3 regions of the Paenibacillus nuruki genome follow, and region 1 is predicted to be linked to each of the others. Evidence: predicted binding sites of a transcription regulator. Region 1 holds the regulator's gene; each other region holds the start of a gene.
The links. Region 1 encodes Rex, which represses fermentation and respiration genes when NADH is low (regulators of the CRP and FNR family bind a similar motif). Its sites were predicted from a motif close to TTGTGAAATATTTCACAA; they were not measured.

Region 1 (3,219 bases):
GCGAAACAGCTACTTTATGTTGCGCCAGCATTTCGATCTCTTCATCATTCAAATGAACAGCATGTGCCAAAAGGGCTGGACGCGTGAAAAATCCTAATTTCTCCAAATGAGCTACAGGACGTAATCCATAATCAGTTACATTTAATTGTACTTCAGCTAACGTCTCAGACATATGTGTATGCAGCGGCAAATCCAAGTCATGTGCTGCTTGTACAAATTGTTCGATGTATGCAGGAGGACATGTATACGGCGCATGTGGAGACATCATCGTTGTAATACGTCCATCAGCTTGACCATGCCAATCCCGTGCAAAGTCGATAGATTGTTGTAACTTTTGCTTTTGCTCTTCTTCTGAACATAAGCCGATAACACCACGCATCAATACAGCACGCATTCCTGATTGCTCTACGACTTCAGCAACACGTTCTGAACGATCATACATATCCAGGAATGTCGTAGTACCGCCTTTTAACATTTCAAGTACAGATAATGATGTTCCCCAGTATACATCGTCACTTGTAAACTTCGCTTCCATCGGCCACATTTTTTCCTGTAACCATACTTGTAGTGCAAGGTCGTCGCCATATCCACGTAGCAAAGACATTGCCGCATGACCATGACTGTTCACTAGACCCGGGATAAAGAACAAATGATTACCATCGACTACTGTTGTTCCTTCTTCAATCACAGGCTCTTCTTCTCCAAGATAAGTGATCCATCCATCTTCAATCACCATATGTCCGAAAAGCATCGATTTTTCTTCACTCATTACAGCAAACATACCGTTTTTGATAACCCATTTGTTCGAGGTGTTATTCATTAGTTTCATGTTCCTTTCCATCTTCCAGATAATAGGCAAGGCTTAGTAAGTCCGTTGTAAAATCAGCAGTGTGTACACGAATATGCGGTGGAGCTTTCAAAATAATCGGTGCAAAGTTCAAAATGGCTTCGATCCCTGCTTCAATCAATTGATCTGCTACACGCTGTGCTTCAATATTAGGCACAGTAATAATACCAATACGAATACTTTTCGCTTTGACTGTTGCTCCAAGTTCTTCGATCGGTTGTACAACTAATGTATTGATCATCGAACCGACTTTGGGTTCAAGAGAATCAAACACAGCTACGATTTTCATCGTTTCTTTCAAATACATATTATAGTTCGAAAGGGCATGCCCTAGATTACCTGCACCTACAAGTGCGACATTGATCTGTTGATCTAATTTTAAAATATGACGTATTTTCTCAATCAGATAAGATACATCATACCCGATTCCTTTACGTCCAAAATCTCCAAAATAAGCTAAGTCTTTGCGAATTTGTGCTGGATTCAAATCTAATTTTTGTCCCAATTCTTGCGAAGACACTGTGGGAACTTCACGGGTGTGAAGTTCGTTCAGATATCTAAGGTATACAGGTAGTCTTCGCACGACTGCTTCTGATATTTTGTCGGATTTCATGCTTGCTCCCCCTCTTGATTTACAGTTTCCTTTTCAGGTTCGGCCTGGCTAAGCCATTCTGTAATACGGGGTACCATCTGCTCTGTCGGCATATGTTCCATTTTGGGACCGGGTAATGAATATAGAAAATGCTTGCCATAATAGGACTCGATCACACGAGTGTCATAGACAATAACGATTCCCCGATCACTAGATGTCCGTACTAATCTACCAAAACCTTGTTTGAAACGGATAACTGCTTGCGGTACAGATAATTTCATAAATGGATTTTTCTTTTCTTTTTTAAGCCGTTCGCTTTTGGCTTCTAGCAATGGATGATTGGGCGGTTGAAAAGGTAATCGTACAATCGCCAGACATGTTAATGCTTCGCCCGGAATATCGACACCTTCCCAGAAGCTACTTGTTCCAAGCAATACAGAAGCAGAACGCTCCTGGAATCTACGAGTAAGCTTCGTCCGACTCCCTCCATCAACGCCTTGACCAAATACAGCAATATCACTATGTGATAACTTCTCTTTTAATGGCTCATACACCTGCTTGAGCATTCGATATGAGGTAAATAAAACCATCATTCGTCCTTGCGTTGCTTTGGCAGTCTCTGCTAACGAGTTCGCTAATGTATCTACAAAGAAGGCATCACCGACACTGCCTTTGACACTTGGAAAGTCACGTGGAATCAACAATAGCGATTGCTCACGATAATTAAAAGGTGAAGATAACTGTTCAGTCATCAATCTGCCTTCTTTTTCCGCTTCGACAAGTCCCAGTTGTTCAATCATATATTGGAATTTCTTTTCTATTGATAATGTTGCAGATGTTAGAATAATACTTTTCTTTTTATCGAAAAAGTACTCTTTCAATTGCTTGCTCACATCCACAGGCACAGCATACATCTGTAAAGACTTACTACGATAATTTCCATTAGCTTCATACCAGTAGACCGTATCTGTACTTTCCAGCTTCACAAATTGACGTAGATCGTCTCGAACGACAGTCAAATCTTTGAATAGACCCGATACATCAGTCACCAGACTATCTGTGCCCAACTGTTCATCGCTTTCTTTGATCTGATTCATTACTTGTTCGCCTTTACGAATCAATTGACTCAGTCCGATATGGATCTGATTCTCCAAATCCGTAATTACCGTCCATTCTGTTGGTTGCTTCTCAGGTAACAAACGTAATGTAAATTGTCCAGCTTCTCCCGGAGCAGCATCACTACGCTGAGGTAATAAAGCAAATAATAATTCACTCAATTTGTCCCAGTTTTCTTTGACATCTACAATTTCAGGATATAGATTATCTATCGCTATCGCCCAATCCATACCACGCTCATTACCAGATGAACCTAACTGTTGACGCAAAATAGCCAGCTGACCATTTTTACTGTCTTTGAACAAACGAAGTAACGGATGAACCAATGTGAAATATTTCATATGCATACCCAAGTGCTTACCTGCTACATCTTCTAAATGATGCGCTTCATCAATCACCAATCGATCATAAGCAGGCAATAATTGGTGCCCTGCTTTGACATCGGTAAATAATTTGGAATGGTTCGTAATAACGACATCAGCTGTACCTGCTTCATGCTTCGCACGATGGTAGAAGCATTTGCGGAACCACGGACATGCACGACCAAGACAAGAATCGGTATCACTCGCTACCGTCTCCCAGAAATCGGCTCCACGGTTACCCATATTCAGCTCTTCATCATCACCGGTTTCCGTCGAATTTAACCAGACAATCATTTGAGCTG
Region 2 (3,219 bases), 150 kb from region 1:
TATTTGCATTTGCACCTATTTTGGATGCTGAGATTGAGGCAGTACAACCTCGGATCATTATTACGCTGGGCAATATTGCATTGCAACGATTACTTGGCAAAGGGCATCAGGTATCGAATGTGCATGGTCAAGCTTATCGAAGTCGTATTCAACAAGTAGATGCTGATCATATGGATCAAGGATATCACTGGTCTGATCAAGAATACTGGATTTTTCCTATGTATCATCCAGCAGCAGTATTGTATAATAGATCACTGACTGATGTTATTGCGAATGATCTCGTTATTTTGCGTAAATGTATAGATGAGATTCAAGAATGATGACCTGAATTTTAAATAATATTCAGTATTCTTTAATTATGTAATGTTTTCGTTCTCTTTTCAGGTAAAATATGCTAAAATATATGTACTAACTAATCGTAAGTTAACATCACAACGTGATGAAATACGAGCTTATGACTATCCGATCCCGTGTTTCGGAACAATTGAAGAGGTGAGAAAACATGGAGCAACACCAATTGGGATTATGTCCCCGTTTTGAGACCGCGTTTTCATTTTTAGGTAAACGATGGAACGGTCTAATTATTCAATCATTAATGAGTGGACCTAAGCGTTTCAAAGATATTTCTAATCTTATTCCTATGATGAGCGACAAAATGTTGTCAGAGCGGATGAAAGACTTAGAAGGTAGTGGAATATTGATTCGTCAGGTCTATCCAGAGACACCTGTTCGAATTGAGTATGAGCTAACGGACAAAGGACGTGCACTTAAGCCAGTGATGGAGCAGATTCAGAACTGGGCAGAGCATTGGGTCGAGTAGATTTCGATGTGTTAACCAAAAAAAGCTTTCCGCTATGAGTAACACACGGAAAGCTTTTTTGGTATTTTAATTGTCTCAACAGGTAAATGCATAAGCACACCTGAATATTCATTAAATTCTGCATATTTCTTTAGGGCACATTTCGCAGTGACATACTTCTTGTAGCGCTTCAAGATCATGAATAATGATCATCCCGTGCTCATATTCAATACTTTCTTTTTTGCGCAAATCACTAAGCATCCGGTTGACACTTTCACGAGTAGCACCAATCATATTCGACAAATCGGTATGTGTAATTTTTTTGTTAATCAAAATCGAACCTTGATCGTTATAATCTTGACCATAAGTATTGCTTAAACGAATCAAAGTGGAGCAGAGAGCACCTGGTTTACCGTATAACATTAAGTCACGCACTTTAGTCTGTGTTAGACGGTGATGAGTACCCATCCATTTCATAAAGTCGATAGCAAAATCACAATACTGACAGATCATCAATTCCAATTCTTTGTGTTCAATAACAGCGACTTCAGTATCTTCTAATGCTTCTGCTGTAAATCCAAGGCGTGTACCTGAAAATGGATCTGCTTGACCGATCATGTCGCCTGCTTGATACATATATAAAATCAATTCTTTACCTTCATCAGTAGATTTGGTTAATTTAACCCGTCCACTTTTAAGGAAGTATAATTTATCGGATAAGTCGCCTTCCCAGAATAAATGTGAACCTGCTGCAATCGTGCGTTCTGTAGAATGATTAAGTAATCTTTCCTGATTAATTTCCGAAAAGCATGCTGTATTATGACGTGGTTGAGTATGTTCTAAAGAATTGTTCATTATGGTTCGCCCCTTTTTGTTTCAATTATACGTGAAATTAATCATAATGCATAACATTTTAGGAAAAAAACTGGAAATTAAATGATTAGTTAAATTCTACGTTATATAGGAAAGATAATGAACTCATGTATACGTAAAAGTAATCTATACTTTGTGATTAATTTCACTATTATCATACATCTTTTTATATTAAAATGCAAAAGGAAAAAATAAAATAAAACAAATTTAAAAAATAAAAATTGATTGTGAAAAATATCACATTATGATTTATGTCTCTATGCTATGATCGGTGTGTAGACAAAAGCGATACACATTCTGAGGAGGATGAGAGAAATGGCTGTTAAAAATGATGCTAGTCGTAACGTGGAATTGAGTGCACAGGAAGAAATTCAAAAGTTAATCGATAAAGCGAATAAAGCACATGCCGCATTTATGAATATGGATCAAGAACAAATTGATAACATTGTACAAGCAATGGCATTAGCGGGCTTGGATCAACATATGTATCTTGCCAAACTAGCTGTTGAAGAAACAGGCAGAGGCGTATATGAAGATAAAATTATCAAAAACATGTTCGCTACTGAATATGTATACCATGGTATCAAAAATGAAAAAACAGTCGGTATTATAGAAGATAACGATTATGAAAGCTTCCAAAAAATTGCTGAACCTGTCGGAATCATCATGGGGATTACACCGGTAACGAACCCAACTTCGACTACTATGTTCAAATCTTTGATCTCAATCAAAACACGTAACCCAATCATTTTCGGCTTCCATCCATCTGCACAGAATTGTAGTAAAGAATCCGCTCGCATCTTACTTGAAGCGGCTGTCAAACATGGTGCACCTGCGGATTGTATCCAATGGATCGATGCTCCTTCAATGGACAAAACAAATGCATTAATGAATCATCCTGATGTAGCGTTAATCTTAGCTACTGGTGGTGGCGCAATGGTTAAAGCAGCATATAGCTGTGGTAAACCTGCACTTGGCGTAGGTCCTGGTAACGTTCCTGCTTTTATAGAGAAAAGTGCTGACTTGCAACAAGCAGTGAATGACTTGATTCTTTCCAAATCATTTGATAACGGTATGATTTGTGCTTCTGAACAAGCAGTAGTTATTGAAGAACCTGTTTATGAAAAAGTGAAAAAATTAATGATCGATAACGGTTGTTACTTTGTAACTAAAGAAGAAGCAGGCAAATTAACGAACGGTGCAATGAATACAGACAAATGTGCAGTGAACCCTTCTATCGTAGGTCAATCTGCTGTCAAAATTGCTGAACTTTGTGGAATTACCGTTCCAGCCGATACCAAAATACTGGTAGCAGAATTGGAAGGCGTAGGTACTAAATTCCCATTATCTGCTGAAAAATTAAGCCCTGTACTGGCTTGCTATAAAGTTAAAAACGCGGATCAAGGGATTGAACGTGCTGCACAAATCGTAGAATTTGGCGGTATGGGTCACTCTTCAGCTATCCATTCTAATAATGATGAAGTTATTCAGAAGTTCTCTAATCGTCTACAAACTGGACGTATTATCGTGAACTCTCCTTCTACACA
Region 3 (3,219 bases), 1.4 Mb from region 1:
AGACGGATTGTTTTACTCTTCTCCCGATCAATTAGCTGATCTAGGTGTAACCACTAAAATGTTGCATGAAGTGACAGCGATCGATACGGATAACAAAACATTACAAGCTCGTGACCTGACTACAGGTATTGAACTTACAGATACGTATGACAAATTGATTATGACAACGGGTTCTTGGCCGATCGTTCCTAAATTTGAAGGTATTGAACTGGATAACATTTTACTTTGCAAAAACTACAATCACTCCAATACGATTATTGAAAAAGCGCAACATGCTAACAATATCGTTGTTGTAGGCGCAGGTTATATCGGTGTTGAACTGGTAGAAGCATTCCAAATGAATGGTAAACAAGTGACATTGATCGATGCTGAAGATCGCATTTTGAACAAATATCTAGATCCTGAATTTACATCTCGTACTGAAGAATCACTGCAAGAACATGGCATCGAATTAGCGTTATCAGAGAAAGTGGTAAAATTCACAGGTGAAGGTGGCAAAGTAACGACCGTAGTTACTGACAAAGCGACTCACCAAGCAGATATGGTCATCTTGTGTATCGGTTTCCGTCCAAATACTGAATTGCTTAAAGGACAAGTCGATATGTTAGTTAACGGTGCTATCCTTGTAGATAAATATATGCAAACCAGTAAAAAAGATGTGTTCGCTGCTGGAGATAGCTGTGCTATTTTCTACAACCCAACAGGTAAACATGCTTATATTCCTTTAGCTACCAATGCAGTTCGTATGGGTACACTGGTTGCTCGTAACCTTGTGCAACCTACGAATGAATATATGGGTACACAAGGAACATCCGGTATCAAAATCTATGAAGATAATATTGCAGGAACAGGAATGACCGAAACAGCTGCTCGTGAAGCAGGATTAAATGTAGAAACAAGCACGATGCACGATCATTATCGTCCAGAATTTATGCCGACACATGAGACAGTAACCTTGAAAGTCGTGTACGAAAAAGAAACACGTCGCATCTTAGGCGCACAATTGATGTCTAAAGTCGACTTAACTCAATCGATCAATACCATCTCGGTCTGTATCCAAAATCAAATGACAGTGGATCAATTAGCCTTTATCGACTTCTTCTTCCAACCACATTACAACAAACCTTGGAACTACTTGAATACGGTAGGTTTGCAAGCATTAGCACCTATCCAGACCCAACAAGAAGTTCACGCTTAATCGGGTTTGAAATAATTCATTTTATATCATCGTAAGCTCCCATTAGATATTGATCAAAGTTCTACCCCTAACAAAGCCTGTACAGTTCCCCCACTGTACAGGCTTTTGTGCTTAATTTCACAAATTCTTTTCCAAAGTGACATTTGTTACTTTTTTCACAAAGTAATTGTATTAAAATTGAAATATGAAAAGGTAATTTAATTATACGGAAATAGATGCTTATAAGGGGGATGCAACACAATGGCTTATTACAAACCACAACAGATTGCAATGAATACGATTGAGACGGGAATTATCAAAGCTAAGTCAACATGGATACAGATGCTTGTACTCGGGTTTTTAGGTGGAGCTTTTATTGCACTAGGATTTTTATTAGATATTCGAGTGATTGCCAATACACCGGAAGCCTGGGGAAGCTTTGCTAACTTTATCGGAGCGGCATTGTTCCCTGTGGGACTGATTCTTGTACTGGTTGCAGGTGGAGAACTGTTAACTGGTAATATGATGGCTGTCCCGTTAGCGCGGATGGCGAAGCGGATCAGTACCCTTGAAGTAGCACGTAATCTACTTGCGATTACGGTAGCGAATCTATTAGGCGCTTTATTCGTCGCTTACTTCTTCGGTCATGTGGTGGGATTAACAGAAACCGGTCCTTATTTGACCAAAACAGTAGAAATGGCAGGGCATAAGTTAGAAGGAAGCTTTGCCCAGATGTTTTTATCCGGGATTGGATGTAACTGGTTGGTAGCTCTAGCGGTCTGGTTATCGTATAGTGCCGACAGTATTAGTGGTAAAATACTCGGAATCTGGTTCCCGACCATGGCATTTGTTGCTATCGGATTTCAGCACGTTGTCGCTAATATGTTTTTGATTCCAGCAGCGATCTTTGCAGGGTATTATTCATGGGATATGTATCTGATGAACTTTATTCCGGTATGGCTCGGTAATCTCACAGGTGGAGCTGTATTTGTAGCAGGGATTTATTTCACAGCCTATATCAAAAAAGATCATCAACTGACACCAGCCAATTCTGGACATACTCAGCATCATGAACCTACAGTCTCAACGATGCCAGCGGTATCGGCTACAGCAACATTACCGTTGCAACATAGCGATCAAGCTCATTAATCGCAAGCAGGTGTAGAAAAAAAGATCTTCATGTTGATGAAGGTCTTTTTTTTGCGTTATAGAGGAAGCTAATGATCTTCTTGTAACATCATACAGTCAAAATAGTATACTTATTAAATAATCATGACGATATCTTAATTATCTCTGAAAGAGTAGGTGATATTTTTGCATATTCAAGAACTATCTGTAGACGATCATATACCACAGATCAAACCATTTATGGATCAATTTAATAGTAATCAAGAGTTGGCTCTTCCACCGTATGATCGTGTGCATTTTTCGCTAGCCGCTTATGAAGGTGAGCAATATATTGGTGGAGTCGTTGGCTCGATGGTCTGGGGATTGTTATATATTCAATTACTTGCTGTCGATCATGTATACAGAGGCAAAGGGATTGGAGCAGACTTGTTACAAGCGATCGAAGATCAAGCTAGACAGCAGGGAGCCAAAGTAAGCGAATTAACGACAATGAGCTGGCAAGCGCCTCACTTTTATATGAAGTACGGGTATACTATTTTTGGCGAAATTCATGATATTCCGATCGAAGGACAGACCAAGTATTATATGAAAAAAAATCTACTCTCTTCGACACAAAGTTAAGTTTGTCTTTATTGGATATAGATGAAGTTTGAGAGGTCATCTATAAACGTATAGAAAAACGGATATACGCTAGGTTTGATGCTGGATATCACCTGATGATTTGCAAATATAGTAAGCTATTTTTGGCGGTATGCTTTATGATAAAGTAGAGACCATATGCATCATGAATTACGAATTATAAAGGTACGGAAAATAGAGGTGTCTGACTATGTCTGATAAGGATTTAAATGAGCTTATTGAAAATGAAAAGAATTTAAAAGCAGAAATCAAGCGATTACAGCTTCTCGCAGACG

Region 2: the regulator Rex is predicted to act here: its motif matches at 1,898-1,915, upstream of adhE (bifunctional acetaldehyde-CoA/alcohol dehydrogenase).
Region 3: the regulator Rex is predicted to act here: its motif matches at 1,304-1,321, upstream of RCP16_RS21260 (formate/nitrite transporter family protein).

What each region holds. Positions count from the first base shown of each region.
Region 1 is NZ_OY725677.1:1,138,055-1,141,273, reverse strand. Features, by position in the region: gene RCP16_RS05125 (amidohydrolase) at 1-820, opposite strand, end outside; gene RCP16_RS05120 (redox-sensing transcriptional repressor Rex) at 813-1,460, opposite strand; gene dinG (ATP-dependent DNA helicase DinG) at 1,457-3,219, opposite strand, start outside.
Region 2 is NZ_OY725677.1:984,560-987,778, forward strand. Features, by position in the region: gene RCP16_RS04390 (uracil-DNA glycosylase) at 1-320, shown strand, start outside; gene RCP16_RS04395 (winged helix-turn-helix transcriptional regulator) at 503-820, shown strand; gene RCP16_RS04400 (Crp/Fnr family transcriptional regulator) at 932-1,654, opposite strand; gene adhE (bifunctional acetaldehyde-CoA/alcohol dehydrogenase) at 1,988-3,219, shown strand, end outside.
Region 3 is NZ_OY725677.1:4,790,758-4,793,976, forward strand. Features, by position in the region: gene RCP16_RS21255 (FAD-dependent oxidoreductase) at 1-1,198, shown strand, start outside; gene RCP16_RS21260 (formate/nitrite transporter family protein) at 1,439-2,326, shown strand; gene RCP16_RS21265 (GNAT family N-acetyltransferase) at 2,492-2,926, shown strand; gene RCP16_RS21270 (sensor histidine kinase) at 3,135-3,219, shown strand, end outside.